4 regions of the Streptomyces sp. Y309 genome follow, and region 3 is predicted to be linked to each of the others. Evidence: riboswitches for the same ligand, from Rfam matches in the RefSeq annotation. Region 3 holds a riboswitch; each other region holds the start of a gene.

Region 1 (3,855 bases), 5.6 Mb from region 3:
CCGGCCGCCGAGGGCTCCGCGTCGGTGGCGGTTCGCCGCCTGGTCGCGGCGCTCGGGGATCGTGGCAGCGATGCCCCGGCGCCTCAGCAGATGGCGGATGGCCCTGCTGGAATACGCCTTGTCACCCAGCACACGGTCCGGTGTCGTGCGCGGGCGGCCCGTGCCGAGGCGCGGGGTGCGGATGCCGTCGAGGACCTGGCCGAACGCCGTCGCGTCGTTGACGTTGCCGGGCGTGAGCACAATCGACAGGGGCAGGCCCCGGCCATCGACGGCGAGATGGACTTTGGTGGTCAGTCCGCCTCGGGAGCGGCCGAGGGCCTGGCGCGCCTGCGAGCGGCCCGGATCTTCCAGTTCGTCCCCGTTCACATCCCCTTTTTGCGGGCGCCGACTGCGTGCTGGTGGGCTCGGTTGATGGTGGAGTCGACGGAGACGGTCCATTCCACCCGGCCCACCGCGTCATCGCGGACCTGAACGTGCTCCAGCAACCGTGCCCAGGTGCCGTCCGCCTCCCAGCGGGCGAACCGCTCGTAGACGGTCTGCCACGGCCCGAACCGGTCGGGAAGATCCCGCCACGGAGCCCCGGTCCGCAGCCGCCACAGCACCCCGTTGACCACCTGCCGGTGATCACGCCACGGACGGCCCCGTCCGTCCACCTGAGGCAAAAGGGGCTCTATCCGCCTCCATGCCGCATCCGTCAACTCACCTCGACCTGCCACAAGATCAATTATCAGACCGGCTATAGAGTCCTGCCCGTGGCGAATCATCAGGACGAGACCAGGACGGCCTACGACGGTGTCGTCGAGCTGTACGCATCGCTGTTCGCAAACCGGCTGGAAACACAGCCTTTCTCCCGGGCGATGATCGGCACCTTCGCCGAACTGGTGCGCGCGACGGGCAACCTGCGGACAGCGGACGTCGGGTGCGGGCCCGGACATCTGACAGCCATGCTGCACGAACTCGGCCTGGACGCCTTCGGACTAGACCTTGCCCCCGGCATGGTCAACCACGCCCGGCAGGCCCATCCGGCGCTGCGCTTCCAAGAGGCGCGGATGGAATCCCTGCCGATCGAGGACGCCGCGCTCGGCGGCGTACTGGCCCACTACTCAATGATTCACACCCCTCCGGGGGAACTACCGGAGCTGCTCGCCGAACAGGTACGCGTCCTGGCACCGGACGGTCTGCTCCTGGTCTCCTTCTTCGGGACCGACGGACAAGAACCGGTCCGGTTCGACCACAAGGTGGCGCCCGCCTACAGCTGGCCGGTGGATCGCCTCGCCGAACTGCTGGGCGATGCTGGGCTCGATCCCTTCGCCCGGCTGCTCCACGATCCATCCTCTGATCGGGGCTTCCTCGACGCCCATCTACTGGCCCGCCGTTCGTAGCCACTGCCCAGTCCCCCCAGCCGATCGGCGCACCTCCGGATTGCCAGCTCAGCCGAATCTCGCTGATCAGACCGGAATTATCAGACACCCCCTAGGCTGATCAGTGCAGCTGGTTCGCCCTGCCCGCCAGGCAGGCGCGTCGCAAGAGGGAACCCGGTGGGAATCCGGGACTGCCCCGCAGCGGTGAGTGGGAACGACCGCCGTCATACGCACTGGATCCGACCGCGGATCCGGGAAGCGACGGCCAGTAGGAATCTGCCCCGGCAGATGTGCCCGCGAGTCCGAAGACCTGCCCGTTGCCCGCACGTGACCATCGCGTGCGGATATCCCGGTGACCTCGTGGGCGGGTCGGCGTGCATATCGGACGGAGCATCGCGCCAGTGGCGCCGGTGCGGCCGGTCCGGTCTGTCATCCCTTCGCGTCCGTGTCCCGTCCCCGGGATTCTCAGGAGTCATCTCGCGAAGGAGATTTCCGTGACAGCGAAGTCCGCAGCCGCGGCAGCACGGGCCACCGTGTACGGCTACCCCCGCCAGGGCGCGAACCGTGAACTGAAGAAGGCCATCGAGGGCTACTGGAAGGGCCGCGTCACCGCGGCCGCCCTCAAGGAGACCGCGGCGGAGCTGCGCCGCGCCACCTGGCGGCAACTGGCCGACGCCGGCATCCACGAGGTGCCGACCGGTGACTTCTCGTACTACGACCACGTCCTGGACACCAGTGTCATGGTCGGCGCTGTCCCCCGGCGGCACCGCGCGGCCGTCGACGCCGACGCCCTCGACGGCTACTTCGCGATGGCCCGCGGCACCCAGGACGTCGCGCCGCTGGAGATGACCAAGTGGTTCGACACCAACTACCACTACCTGGTGCCGGAGTTGGGCCCCGACACCGTCTTCACCGCCGACTCCGCCAAGCAGGTCGCCGAGCTCAAAGAGGCCCTCGCGCTCGGCCTCGCCGCCCGCCCGGTCCTGGTCGGCCCGGTCACCTATCTGCTGCTCGCCAAGCCCGCGCCCGGCGTGGCCGCCGACTTCGAGCCGCTGACCCTCCTGGACCGGCTCCTGCCCGTGTACGCCGAGGTCCTCGCCGATCTCCGCGCGGCCGGCGCCGCGTGGGTGCAGCTCGACGAGCCCGCCCTGGTCCAGGACCGCACCCCGGCCGAACTCAACGCCGCCGCGCGCGCCTACCGCGACCTCGGCGCCCTCACCGACCGGCCCAAGCTCCTCGTCGCCTCCTACTTCGACCGGCTCGGCGACGCCCTGCCCGTCCTGGCGAAGGCCCCGGTCGACGGCCTGGCCCTCGACTTCACCGATGCCGCGGCCGCCAACCTCGACGCGCTGGCCGCGGTGGGCGGACTGCCCGGCAAGCGCCTCGTCGCCGGCGTGGTCAACGGCCGCAACATCTGGATCAACGACCTCGAGAAGTCCCTGTCCACCCTGGGCACCCTCCTCGGCCTGGCCGACCGCGTCGACGTGGCCGCCTCCTGCTCCCTCCTGCACGTCCCGATCGACGCCGCCGCCGAGCGGGACATCGACCCGCAGATCCTGCGCTGGCTGGCCTTCGCCCGGCAGAAGACCACCGAGATCGTCACCCTCGCCAAGGGCCTGGCGCAGGGCACCGACGCCATCACCGCCGAACTCGCCGCCAACCGGGCCGATCTGGCGTCCCGCGCCGGATCGGCGATCACCCACGACCCGGCCGTACGGGCCCGTGCCGCCGCCGTCACCGACGCCGACGGCCGCCGCTCACAGCCGTACGCCGAGCGGGCCGCCGTCCAGCGCGCCCACCTCGCGCTGCCGCTGCTGCCCACGACCACCATCGGCTCGTTCCCGCAGACCACCGAACTGCGCGCCGCCCGCGCCGACTTGCGCGCGGGACGCATCGACACCGCAGGGTACGAACAGCGCATCGAGAACGAGATCCGCGAGGTCATCTCCTTCCAGGAGAAGACCGGGATCGATGTCCTGGTGCACGGCGAGCCCGAACGCAACGACATGGTGCAGTACTTCGCCGAGCAGCTCACCGGCTACCTCGCCACCCAGCACGGCTGGGTCCAGTCCTACGGCACCCGCTATGTGCGTCCGCCGGTCCTGGCGGGCGACATCTCCCGTCCCGAGCCGATGACGGTGCGCTGGACGTCGTACGCCAATTCCCTCACCGACCGCCCGGTCAAGGGCATGCTGACCGGCCCCGTCACCATGCTCGCCTGGTCCTTCGTCCGCGACGACCAGCCGCTCGGCGACACCGCCCGCCAGGTGGCCCTCGCCCTGCGCGACGAAGTCGACGACCTGGAGGCGGCGGGCACTTCGATCATCCAGGTCGACGAGCCCGCGCTCCGCGAGACGCTGCCGCTGCGCGCCGCCGACCGGCCCGCCTACCTCGACTGGGCCACCGAGTCCTTCCGCCTCACCACCAGCGGCGTACGGCCCGGCACCCAGATCCACACCCACATGTGCTACGCCGAGTTCGGCGACATCGTCCA
Region 2 (3,855 bases), 3.3 Mb from region 3:
ACTATCTGGACTCCCTGGAGCGGGTCGGGCGGCTCGGTGTCGCCGAGGTTCTTCCTGCTCATCAGCACGCCTTCACCGAAGCCCGGCCCCGCGTACGGGAGTTGCTCGACCATCACGAGGAGCGGCTCGCACAGCTGCTCACGCTGCTCGGTGAGCCGCGCACGCCCTGGCAGCTCGCCGAGCGCATGGAGTGGAACAGGCCCTGGGCCGACATCCCCTACGGCTCACGGAACATCGCGGTGTCGGAGGCGGAGGCCCACCTGCGGCGGCTTGTGAAGCTGGGGCGCGCGGAGGCCGTGCCGGGGAGTGATCCGGTCGTGTACGTGGCGTACGCCGCCTAGGCGGCCCGCGTCGTCACCAGCCCTCGTCCCCCCGCAGCACCGCGTCCGCTCCCCCGTCGATGAACACCACCTGGCCCGTGACGTGGGTGTTCTCCGGCGACGTCAGGTGGTCGATCAGCGGGGCGATCTGTTCCGGGTCCGCGTAGCCGTGCAGCGGCATCGGGACGGACGCGTCGGTGAGCGCGTGCAGTTCCGGGTCTTCGAGCAGGGGGCGGCTGAGCGGGGTGCGGACGATGCCGGGCGCGATCGCGTTGAGCGGGATGCCGGCGCCCGCCCAGGCGTCGGTGACCGCGGCCCGCCGCACCCAGCGGACCAGCGCCCGCTTCGCGGAGGCGTACACGAGCTGTTCCTCGCCGCGGTCGACGGCGGCCCGCGCGGCGGCGACGGCCGCCACCTCGTCGTCCGCGAGCACCGCGGCGACGATCGCCGGATCGGTCTCGTGCACGGCGGCCAGCGACGCCACGGCGAGCGCCCGCGGGTCCCGGCCCGCCGCGAGCAGCGGCCGCAGGCCCGCCAGCGTGGCGATGGCGCCGAAGCCGTTCACGCGCACGGCCACCGGGTCGAACAGGCCGACCCCCGCGCACGCCACCACCGCGTCCAGGCGGCCGCCGCCCAGCTCGGCGGCCCCCTCCACGAGCAGGGCCCGCCCCTCGGCGGTGGCCAGGTCGGCCTGGATCGCGGCGTACGCGGTGTCCCCGGCGTATCCGGTGTAGCCCGCGTCCTTGATCTCCGCGATGTCGGCGCCGATGACGCGGTGGCCCTGAGCGGCGAGGCGGCGCGCGACAGCCCGGCCGATGCCGGATGCCGCGCCGGTGACGAGACAGGTGCGGGCGCCGTCCCGCCGTCCCGGCCCCTCGGTACGTTCCGTCTCCGCACCCGCCATGCGTGCCCCCTCGGCTCCCGTGCCCCGGCCCAACTCCCGTGCCCCGGGGCCCAGGCCAACGTACGCCCGCCCGCACCGGCCTGCCAGACCGCGCCGGGGCGGCGGGGCGGGGCCGGGGGCACCCGGTGCCGGGCCCGAGGGGGCGGGATACGGGCCGGTAGAGTGGGCGGGTCGTCATCATGCGCGTACGAGGGGAAGCCGGTGGAAATCCGGCGCTGACCCGCAGCCGTGATCCGCACCTGGGTGCGGTAAGCCGGATTGCCTCGTACGCCGCATGACCGGCTCGCGTCATCGGCACGTGCCGATGGCCGGCACCGTCGAGGTATACGGAGCCCGAGCCGCCCGGTGCCCGTGCGTGCCGTGCCGCCCGGCTCCCCACAGGGAGAGGCACCCGCCGCATCATGAACGTTCGCCGCAGCGCAGCTGCCCTGGCCGTGGCCGTCGCCCTCGGCACCGCCACCGCCCCGGCCGCCCTCGCCGACGACGCGCCGCCGTCGGCGGATGCGACCGGGGGACCGCTGCCGTCCGGTCTGTACGGCAAGAAGGACCCGCAGTTCGACGGCGTGTTCCGGCAGTCGTACGCGCTGCTCGCGCAGAAGACCGTGGGCGTCACCCCGGCCGCGAAGGCCGTCGACTGGCTCACCGGCCAGCAGTGCGCGAGCGGCGGCTTCGCCGCGTACCGCGCGGACGCGACCGAGCCGTGCGGGTCCAAGACGCAGGTCGACTCGAACTCCACCGCCGCCGCGATCCAGGCGCTGCACTCCCTCGGCAACGAGTCGAACGCGGTGAAGAAGGGCCTCGACTGGCTGAAGTCCGTCCAGAACCAGGACGGCGGCTGGGGCTACAACCCGGGCCTGCCCAGCGACGCCAACTCCACCGGCATCGTGATCGGCGCGCTCGCCGCGGTCGGCGAGAAGCCCGCGTCCGTGAAGTCCCAGAAGGGCAAGTCGCCGCTCGACGCGCTGCCGAAGCTCGCCATGGACTGCGGCAAGGACGGCGGCGCGTTCGGCCTCGCCGACGCCAAGTCCGGCAAGCTCGCGCCGAACGCCGACGCCACCGCGGCCGGCGTGCTCGGCGGCCTCGGCCAGGGCCTCGTACCGGCGAAGGGGAAGACGGCCGGCTCCGCGCCGAAGTGCGCGAAGCCGGACACCGCCGAGCAGGCCGCCCGGAACGGCACCGGCTACCTGCTGCAGTCCCTCGCCAAGACCGGCCACCTCACCTCCTCCATGCCCGGCGCCAAGGACCAGCCGGACGTCGGCAACACCGCCGACGCGGTGGTCGCGCTCGCCGCCGCGGGACAGCAGGAGCAGGCGAAGAAGTCGGCCGAGTGGCTGTCGAAGAACTCCGCCGCCTGGGCCAAGGACAGCGGGCCCGCCGCCTACTCCCAGCTCGTCTTCGCGGCCCTCGCCGCGGACATGGACGTACGCGACTTCGGCGGCGCCGACCTCGTCAAGCAGCTGAACGCGCAGGGCCCGAAGCCCAAGGCCGTCGCGGAGGCCACCGCCGGGGCCAAGGAGAAGGACAAGGACCAGGACGACGGTTCCGGCGTCAGCATCTGGTGGATCGTCGGCGTCGGCCTGGTCGCGGGCGCGGGCATCGGCTTCCTGCTCAGCGGCCGCAAGAAGAAGAACCAGCTGTGAGCCGGCGCCACCCGGGGCGCGGCCGCCTCACGGTGGCCGCCCCGCTCACCGCGCTCCTGGCCCTGCTGGCCGGCGCGCTCCTCGCCGCGGGCCCCGCCCACGCCTCCGACTACCGCTACTGGTCGTTCTGGCAGCAGGGCAAGGACGGCTCGTGGGTGTACGCGACGCAGGGGCCCTCCATCGCCCGGCCCGACGACGGCGACGTGGAGGGCTTCCGGTTCGCCGTGTCCGCCAACTCCGGCAGCGCCGAGAAGCCGCGCGGCACGGCCGACTTCGACGCGATCTGCGCGAAGACTCCCGCCGAGGACGGCCGCAAGCGGGTCGCCGTCGTCATCGACTTCGGCACGCCGGCCGACGCCCCCGGCGGCGAGACGCCCCCGAAGCCGCGCACCGCGTGCGCGCGGATCGACTCCGGCGCCACCACCGCCGACGCGCTCGCCGCCGTCGCCGAGCCGCTGCGCTACAACAACGACGCGCTGCTGTGCGCCATCGCCGACTACCCGAAGAGAGGCTGCGGCGAGCAGGTCTCCGGCAAGGACAAGGAGAAGGGCGGCAAGGCGGGCGAGGAGTCGGGCACGAAGGACTCGGGCGACGACGGCGGTCCCTCCGTCGGACTGCTCGCCGGAGTCGCGGCGATCGTCGCGCTCGGTGCCGCCGCCGTCTGGCAGGCCCGCCGCCGCCGTGGCTGACCCGGGCCCCGACCGGCACACCGTGGCTGCCCCGGCGGCCCGCGGCCGGCAGTTCCCGCGGCGCCGCCTCGCGCCGTGGGCGCACCGCTCCAACGCCCTGCACCCGGGCGCCTGGTGGCTGTGGGCGCTCGGCCTGGCCACGGCCGCGTCCCGCACCACCAACCCGCTGCTCATCGGGCTGCTCATCGGCGTCGCCGGGTACGTCGTCGCGGCCCGCCGCACGTCCGCGCCCTGGGCCCGGTCCTACGGCGCGTTCGTGAAGCTGGCCCTCGTCGTCATCGGCATCCGGCTCGTCTTCGCGA
Region 3 (3,855 bases):
CCCCGCCTGTGGTCCGTCTCGCACAAGCACGGGTACGTCACCACCTCGGACTTCGTCCGCGGCCGCTTCGGCTCCAAGGGCCTGTCCCTCGCGGTGGCCGTCACCGGCATCCTCGCGACCATGCCGTACATCGCGCTCCAACTGGTCGGCATCCAGGCCGTGCTTGACGTGATGGGCGTCGGCGGCGGCGAGGACACCAACTGGTTCATCAAGGACCTGCCGCTGCTCATCGCCTTCGGCGTGCTCGCCGCGTACACGTACTCCTCCGGACTGCGGGCCCCCGCGCTGATCGCATTCGTGAAGGACACCCTGATCTACATCGTGATCGCGGTGGCCATCATCTACATCCCGATCAAGCTCGGCGGCTTCGACGAGATCTTCCACGCGGCGAACGAGAAGTTCTCCGCGACGAACGAGGCCACCGGCAAACCCGTCGGCGCGCTCGTGCCCGGCGACGCGGGGACCTGGACGTACGCGACGCTCGCGCTCGGCTCCGCGCTCGCGCTGTTCATGTACCCGCACTCGATCACCGCGACGCTGTCCTCGCGCAGCCGCGACGTGATCCGCCGCAACACCACCATCCTGCCGCTGTACTCGCTGATGCTCGGCCTGCTCGCGCTGCTCGGGTTCATGGCGATCGCGGCCGGAGTCAAGGTCGAGAACGGGCAGTTGGCGATTCCGCAGCTCTTCGAGGACATGTTCCCGGACTGGTTCACGGGCGTCGCGTTCGCGGCGATCGGCATCGGCGCGCTCGTGCCCGCGGCCATCATGTCCATCGCGGCCGCGAATCTCTTCACCCGCAACATCTACAAGGACTTCCTCAAACCGGACGCGACACCCGAGCAGGAGACCAAGGTCTCCAAGCTGGTCTCGCTGCTGGTGAAGGTGGGCGCGCTCGCCTTCGTGCTCACCATGGACAAGACGGTCGCCATCAACTTCCAGCTCCTCGGCGGCATCTGGATCCTGCAGACCATGCCCGCGCTGGTCGGCGGCCTGTTCACGCGCTGGTTCCACCGGTGGGCGCTGCTCGCGGGCTGGGCGGTCGGCATGGTCTACGGCACGGTCGCGGCGTACGGAGTCGCCTCGCCGACGCAGAAGCACTTCGGCGGCTCGTCCAAGGAGATCCCGGGCATCGGTGAGATCGGCTACATCGGCCTGACGGCCTTCGTCCTGAACGTCGTCGTGACCGTCGTCCTCACCTTCGTCCTGAGGGCCCTCAAGGCCCCCGACGGCATCGACGAGACGTCCCCGGAGGACTACACCGCCGACGCCGGAGACAAGGGCGTGGCGGCCGAACCACCGAAGGTCGGGGCAGCTTCCGGCCACTAGGCCTTGTACGGTGACAACGGGCCGCCGATGAATCGGCGGCCCGTTGTCGTGTCCGCGGCCGACACAACATGTGGGCCTGCTCGCATCGTCGGACACAAGATGTATGCTCGTGCTCGCTGTCGCCGCAGGGGAATCCGGTGCAAGTCCGGAACTGTCCCGCAACGGTGTACTGGTACGCATTTGGGCGCCCGCGCCACACGCTGTGCCAGTGAGTCCGACGACCTGCCGACGGCGTACCCGGATCGTCCGGTCCGGGTGCCGAGACGTCCGGGCCTCGCGGAATGGGTTGGTGGACGCGGATCGCCCCTGCGCGGGCGCAGCCGCGCCGCGCCGCTCCCCCGAAGGCCCAGAGCCGAGCGAGGGAGAGCACCACGTGACCATCGCGCCCGCCGAACCCGCGTCAGCGCAGGCCCAGCAGCAGCCGGCGCAGGCCGGCCAGCAGGCAGCGGCCGAGCAGGCCGCGCCGACCACCGACGGTCCAGGCACCGCGCTGCTGCGCACCCTGACCGACCTCACCGCCGACCTCCCTGACGCCGACCCCGGCCGCGTCGCCGCCGCCGCGCTGCGCGGCCGCTCGGCGAAGGCGGACGAGGCCGAACTGCGGGAGCTCGCGACGGAGGCGGCCGCCGGACTCATCTCCGAGGACCCCGCCTACTCCCGGCTCGCCGCCCGGCTGCTGACCATCGGCATTCGTGAGGAAGCCGCCTCACAAGGCGTCACGTCGTTCTCCGAGTCGGTCGCCGTCGGCCACCGCGAGGGCCTGATCGCCGACCGCACCGCCGAGTTCACGGTGCAGCACGCCGCCCGCCTCGACGGTCTCGTGGACGCCGCGCTCGCCGACGGCGCCGACCGCCGCTTCGAGTACTTCGGCCTGCGCACGCTGCACAGCCGCTATCTGCTGCGGCACCCCATCACCCGCAAGGTCGTCGAGACGCCGCAGCACTTCATGCTGCGCGTGGCCGCCGGTCTCGCCGAGGACACCGCGTTTGACTCAGCGGAAGCGGGCGAGCGGGCGCTCGACGAGGTCGCCGCGCTCTACCGCCTGATGAGCCGCCTCGACTACCTGCCGTCCTCGCCCACGCTCTTCAACTCCGGTACCCGGCACCCGCAGATGTCCTCGTGCTACCTCCTGGACTCGCCGCTGGACGAGCTGGACTCCATCTACGACCGGTACCACCAGGTCGCCCGGCTCTCCAAGCACGCCGGCGGCATCGGGCTCTCGTACTCCCGCATCCGCTCGCGCGGCTCGCTGATCCGCGGCACCAACGGGCACTCCAACGGCATCGTGCCGTTCCTGAAGACGCTTGACGCCTCCGTCGCCGCCGTGAACCAGGGCGGCCGCCGCAAGGGCGCCGCCGCCGTCTACCTGGAGACCTGGCACTCCGACATCGAGGAGTTCCTGGAGCTGCGGGACAACACCGGCGAGGACGCCCGGCGCACCCACAACCTGAACCTGGCGCACTGGATCCCGGACGAGTTCATGCGCCGCGTGGCCGCCGACAAGCCGTGGTCGCTGTTCTCCCCCGCCGACGTGCCCGAGCTCGTCGACCTGTGGGGCGAGGAGTTCGACGCCGCGTACAAGAAGGCGGAGGCGGCCGGTCTCGCGCAGAAGACCATCCCCGCCCGTGAGCTGTACGGCCGCATGATGCGCACCCTCGCGCAGACCGGCAACGGCTGGATGACCTTCAAGGACACCGCCAACCGCACGGCCAACCAGACCGCCGAGCCCGGCCACACCGTCCACTCCTCCAACCTCTGCACGGAGATCCTGGAGGTCACGGACGACGGCGAGACGGCCGTGTGCAACCTGGGGTCGGTGAACCTCGGCGCGTTCGTCGACACGGAGCGCGGCGACATCGACTGGGAGCGGCTCGACGCCACCGTGCGCACGGCCGTCACGTTCCTCGACCGCGTCGTGGACATCAACTTCTACCCGACCGAGCAGGCCGGGCGGTCGAACAGCAGGTGGCGCCCCGTGGGCCTGGGCGCGATGGGCCTCCAGGACGTCTTCTTCCAGCTCAAGCTGCCCTTCGACGCGCCCGAGGCGCGCGCCCTGTCCACGCGCATCGCCGAGCGCGTCATGCTCGCCGCGTACGAGGCGTCCGCCGACCTCGCCGAGCGCAACGGCCCGCTCCCCGCCTGGGAGAAGACCCGCACCGCGCGCGGCGTGCTGCACCCCGACCACTACGGTGTCGAGCTCGCCCCGCCCGAGCGGTGGGCGGCGCTGCGGGCGCGGATCGCGAAGACGGGCATGCGCAACTCGCTGCTTCTCGCCATCGCGCCGACGGCCACCATCGCGTCCATCGCGGGCGTGTACGAGTGCATCGAGCCGCAGGTCTCCAACCTCTTCAAGCGCGAGACGCTGTCCGGCGAGTTCCTCCAGGTCAACTCGTACCTGGTGGACGAGCTGAAGCGGCTCGGCGTGTGGGACGCGCAGACCCGTGAGGCGCTGCGCGAGGCCAACGGCTCGGTGCAGGGCTTCACCTGGGTCCCCGCGGACGTGCGCGAGCTGTACCGCACGGCCTG
Region 4 (3,855 bases), 2.8 Mb from region 3:
AGCCGGCCGATCTCTTCGAGGAGCTGGGCCGGACTCGGCCGCTCGCTCGGGTCCTTGGCCAGGCAACGGGTGACGACGGGGCGGATCCTCTCCGGGAGCCCGCTGAGATCGGGGTCGGTGTGCACCACGTTGTACAGGGTCTGCGGCGTGGACGGCCCGGCGAACGGGCACTTGCCCGTGCACGCCATCACCAGCACCGTCCCCAGGGAGAACACATCGCTGGCCGAGCCGAGCGGCTGCCCTTGGGCCTGCTCCGGGGACATGAAGCCGGGGGAGCCGACCAGCCAGCCCGAGTGGGTCAGCTCGGTGCCGCCTTCGCTGTCGGTCGCCCGTGCGATGCCGAAGTCGATCACCCTGGGGCCGTCGTCGGCGAGCAGCACATTGGACGGCTTCAGATCCCGGTGCACAAGGCCGGCCCGGTGGATGTCGAGCAGGGCGGAGGCCAGCCCCGCGGCCATGCGCAGCACCGCTTCCTCCGGCAGCGCGCCGAGGGCCGTCACCGCTTGCTGAAGCGAAGGGCCCGGGACGAACTCCGATGTCAGCCACGGCTCGGGCGCGTCGGCGTCGGCGTCGATCACCGCCGAGGTGTACGCGCCGGACACCTTGCGGGAGGCGTCCACCTCGCGGCGGAACCGGGCCCGGAAGCCGTCGTCCTCGACGAACTGGCTGCGCACCTGCTTCAGCGCGACGAGTCGGCCGTCCGGGGCGCTGCTCAGCAAGACGCGCCCCATCCCGCCGCGGCCCAGCTCCGCGATGGTCCGATAGCGCCCGACTTCCTCTGGATCACTCGCTGTTAATCGCTCCACTGTGTCCCCTCGCATCGGACAGGCCGCTCAACGGACCGGACGAACCAACGGAGAGAGAGTGTGAAGCGTCCGGTGAACCCCGGACAAGATGTCGCTGAACCTCGGAGGGCCGCGCAGTCGGGTGTGGACTTACTAGGACGTCCAAGTATATGTTCGTGGCGAAGCCCGCGGTGCAGGGAAGCCGGTGTGAATCCGGCGCGGTCCCGCCACTGTGACCGGGGAGTGCGTTCTCGCGTGCAACAACGCCACTGACGGAGAAGTCCGTCGGGAAGGCGGGAGAACGGGCGCTGATCCGGGAGTCAGGATACCGGCCGCGGGGTGTTCCGTGTTGTCCACGAGGATGGAGCAGACACGCATGGCCCCGGTGCGCACTCACGAACCCGGTGATCCGGCATTGCGAGCGACAACCGACCCCGGTGATCCGGCAATGCGAGCGACAACCCCCGCTGTCTGACGGCCCCTTCGCCGTTCGCGTCCACTTTTCCGCCCGTCGGACCGGCATGCCCGCGCATGCCCGCATGCCCCGACGGTCGGCCGGCCGCGCCCCTCCCCGGATCGCACCTGACGAAAGAGCAGGCTCCCCATGGTCCGTGAACTGACCCATTTCATCGGCGGCAAGCACACCCCGGGCACCTCGGGCACGCTCGCCGACGTGTACGACCCCAACACCGGCGACGTACAGGCCCGCGTCCCGCTCGCGAACCGCGCCGAGACCGAGGCCGCCATCGCCGACGCGGCGCAGGCGCAGCGCGAGTGGGGCGAGTGGAACCCGCAGCGCCGCGCCCGCGTCCTGCTGCGGTTCCTCCAGCTCGTCGACGGCGAACGCGAGTCCCTGGCGCGACTGTTGTCCGCCGAGCACGGCAAGACCGTCCCCGACGCGCACGGCGACCTCCAGCGCGGCCTGGAGGTCGTGGAGTTCGCCGCGGGCATCCCGCACCTGCTCAAGGGCGAGTTCACCGACAACGCCGGGACCGGCATCGACGTGCACTCGCTGCGCCGCCCCATCGGCGTCGTCGCCGGTATCACGCCGTTCAACTTCCCCGCGATGATTCCCCTGTGGAAGGCCGCGCCCGCCATCGCCTGCGGCAACGCCTTCATCCTGAAGCCCTCCGAACGCGACCCGTCCGTCCCGCTGCGCCTCGCCGAACTCTTCCTGGAGGCGGGCCTGCCGCCGGGCATCCTCAACGTCGTCAACGGCGGCAAGGAAGCCGTCGACACCCTCCTGGAAGACCCGCGCGTCGAGGCGCTCGGCTTCGTCGGCTCGACGCCGGTCGCCGCGCACATCTACGCCACCGCCGCCGCCCACGGCAAGCGCGCCCAGTGCTTCGGCGGCGCCAAGAACCACATGATCGTGATGCCGGACGCCGACCTCGACCAGGCCGTGGACGCCCTGATCGGCGCCGGCTACGGCTCGGCGGGCGAGCGCTGCATGGCGATCTCGGTGGCCGTGCCGGTCGGCGAGGCCACCGCCGACGCCCTGGTGGCCCGCCTCAGGGACCGCATCGGCGCGCTGCGCATCGGCCGCTCCGACGACGCCGATGCCGACTTCGGCCCGCTCGTCAGCCGCGACGCCGTCGACCGGGTCCGCGGTTGCGTGGACCTGGGCGTCGAGGAGGGCGCCGAACTCGTCGTCGACGGACGGGACTTCACGCTCCCCGGCCACGAGGGCGGATTCTTCGCGGGCGCCTCCCTCTTCGACCGCGTCACCACCGACATGCGGATCTACCAGGAGGAGATCTTCGGCCCGGTCCTGTCCGTCGTACGCGCCGCCGACTACGAAGAGGCGCTGCGGCTGCCCACCGAGCACCCGTACGGCAACGGCGTCGCGCTCTTCACGCGCGACGGCGACACCGCCCGCGACTTCACCCGGCGCGTCGACACCGGCATGGTCGGCGTCAACGTACCCATCCCGGTCCCTGTCGCGTACCACACCTTCGGCGGCTGGAAGCGCTCCGGATTCGGCGATCTCAACCAGCACGGCCCCGACTCGATCCGCTTCTACACCCGCACCAAGACCGTCACCTCGCGCTGGCCCTCCGGGACCAAGGAAGGCGCGTCCTTCACCCTCCCGACGATGCGGTGACCGGCGCCATGACCAGCACCCTGCTCACCGACGACCAGCTCGCCATCGTCGAGACGACCCTCGACTTCGCCCAGGAACACCTGGCCCCGCACGCGCTCGCCTGGGACCGGGACAAGCACTTCCCGGTCGAGGTGCTGCGCAAGGCCGCGGATCTCGGTCTCGGCGGCATGTACGTCGCCGAGGACGCGGGCGGCTCCGGGCTCACCCGGGCCGACGGCGTCCTCGTCTTCGAGGCCCTCGCCTCCGGCTGTCCGTCCATCGCGGGCTATCTGTCGATCCACAACATGGTCGCCTGGATGATCGACCGGTACGGCGACGAGGCCCAGCGCGCCCGCTGGCTCGCGCCGCTGACCTCCATGGACTGGCTCGGCAGCTACTGCCTCACCGAGCCCGGCGCCGGCTCGGACGCGGCCGCGCTCAGCACCCGTGCCGAGCGCGACCGCGACACATACGTCCTGAACGGCGTCAAGCAGTTCATCTCCGGCGCGGGCGCGTCGCACGTCTACCTCGTGATGGCCCGCACCGGCGAGAGCGGCCCCGGCGGCGTCTCCGCCTTCGTCGTCGAACGCGACGACCCCGGCCTGTCCTTCGGCCCGAACGAGAAGAAGATGGGCTGGAACGCCCAGCCCACCCGGCAGGTGATCCTCGACGACGTGCGGGTGCCCGCCGACCGGCTGCTCGGCGGCGCGGGCAACGGCTTCCGCATCGCCATGAACGGCCTCAACGGCGGCCGCCTCGGCATCGCCGCCTGCTCCCTCGGCGGCGCCCGCAGCGCCCTCGACCGCAGCCTCACCCACCTCGCCGACCGGGAGGCCTTCGGGGCGCGGCTCCTCGACGCACAGGCACTCCAGTTCAGGCTCGCCGACATGGCGACCGAGCTGGCCGCCGCCCGCGCCCTGGTCCGGCAGGCCGCGCAGGCCCTCGACCTGGGCGACCCGCAGGCACCCGAATTGTGCGCCATGGCGA

What was found. Region 3 has a riboswitch for cobalamin ahead of AC0KTA_RS12230 (ribonucleoside-diphosphate reductase subunit alpha). Riboswitches for the same ligand answer to the same signal wherever they lie in the genome.
Region 1: linked by a shared signal. The riboswitch ahead of metE (5-methyltetrahydropteroyltriglutamate--homocysteine S-methyltransferase) and the one ahead of AC0KTA_RS12230 (ribonucleoside-diphosphate reductase subunit alpha) in region 3 are both predicted to bind cobalamin.
Region 2: linked by a shared signal. The riboswitch ahead of AC0KTA_RS26970 (prenyltransferase/squalene oxidase repeat-containing protein) and the one ahead of AC0KTA_RS12230 (ribonucleoside-diphosphate reductase subunit alpha) in region 3 are both predicted to bind cobalamin.
Region 4: linked by a shared signal. The riboswitch ahead of AC0KTA_RS01600 (CoA-acylating methylmalonate-semialdehyde dehydrogenase) and the one ahead of AC0KTA_RS12230 (ribonucleoside-diphosphate reductase subunit alpha) in region 3 are both predicted to bind cobalamin.

What each region holds. Positions count from the first base shown of each region.
Region 1 is NZ_CM160048.1:8,781,284-8,785,138, reverse strand. Features, by position in the region: partial or broken gene AC0KTA_RS37010 (IS5 family transposase) at 1-716, opposite strand, end outside; gene AC0KTA_RS37005 (class I SAM-dependent methyltransferase) at 753-1,382, shown strand; cobalamin riboswitch at 1,476-1,693, shown strand; gene metE (5-methyltetrahydropteroyltriglutamate--homocysteine S-methyltransferase) at 1,856-3,855, shown strand, end outside.
Region 2 is NZ_CM160048.1:6,539,662-6,543,516, reverse strand. Features, by position in the region: gene AC0KTA_RS26980 (MBL fold metallo-hydrolase) at 1-341, shown strand, start outside; gene AC0KTA_RS26975 (SDR family oxidoreductase) at 355-1,224, opposite strand; cobalamin riboswitch at 1,376-1,525, shown strand; gene AC0KTA_RS26970 (prenyltransferase/squalene oxidase repeat-containing protein) at 1,626-2,864, shown strand; gene AC0KTA_RS26965 (SCO2322 family protein) at 2,861-3,553, shown strand; gene AC0KTA_RS26960 (energy-coupling factor transporter transmembrane component T) at 3,576-3,855, shown strand, end outside.
Region 3 is NZ_CM160048.1:3,200,670-3,204,524, forward strand. Features, by position in the region: gene mctP (monocarboxylate uptake permease MctP) at 1-1,329, shown strand, start outside; cobalamin riboswitch at 1,433-1,573, shown strand; gene AC0KTA_RS12230 (ribonucleoside-diphosphate reductase subunit alpha) at 1,703-3,855, shown strand, end outside.
Region 4 is NZ_CM160048.1:373,775-377,629, reverse strand. Features, by position in the region: gene AC0KTA_RS01605 (serine/threonine-protein kinase) at 1-821, opposite strand, end outside; cobalamin riboswitch at 958-1,136, shown strand; gene AC0KTA_RS01600 (CoA-acylating methylmalonate-semialdehyde dehydrogenase) at 1,390-2,889, shown strand; gene AC0KTA_RS01595 (acyl-CoA dehydrogenase family protein) at 2,898-3,855, shown strand, end outside.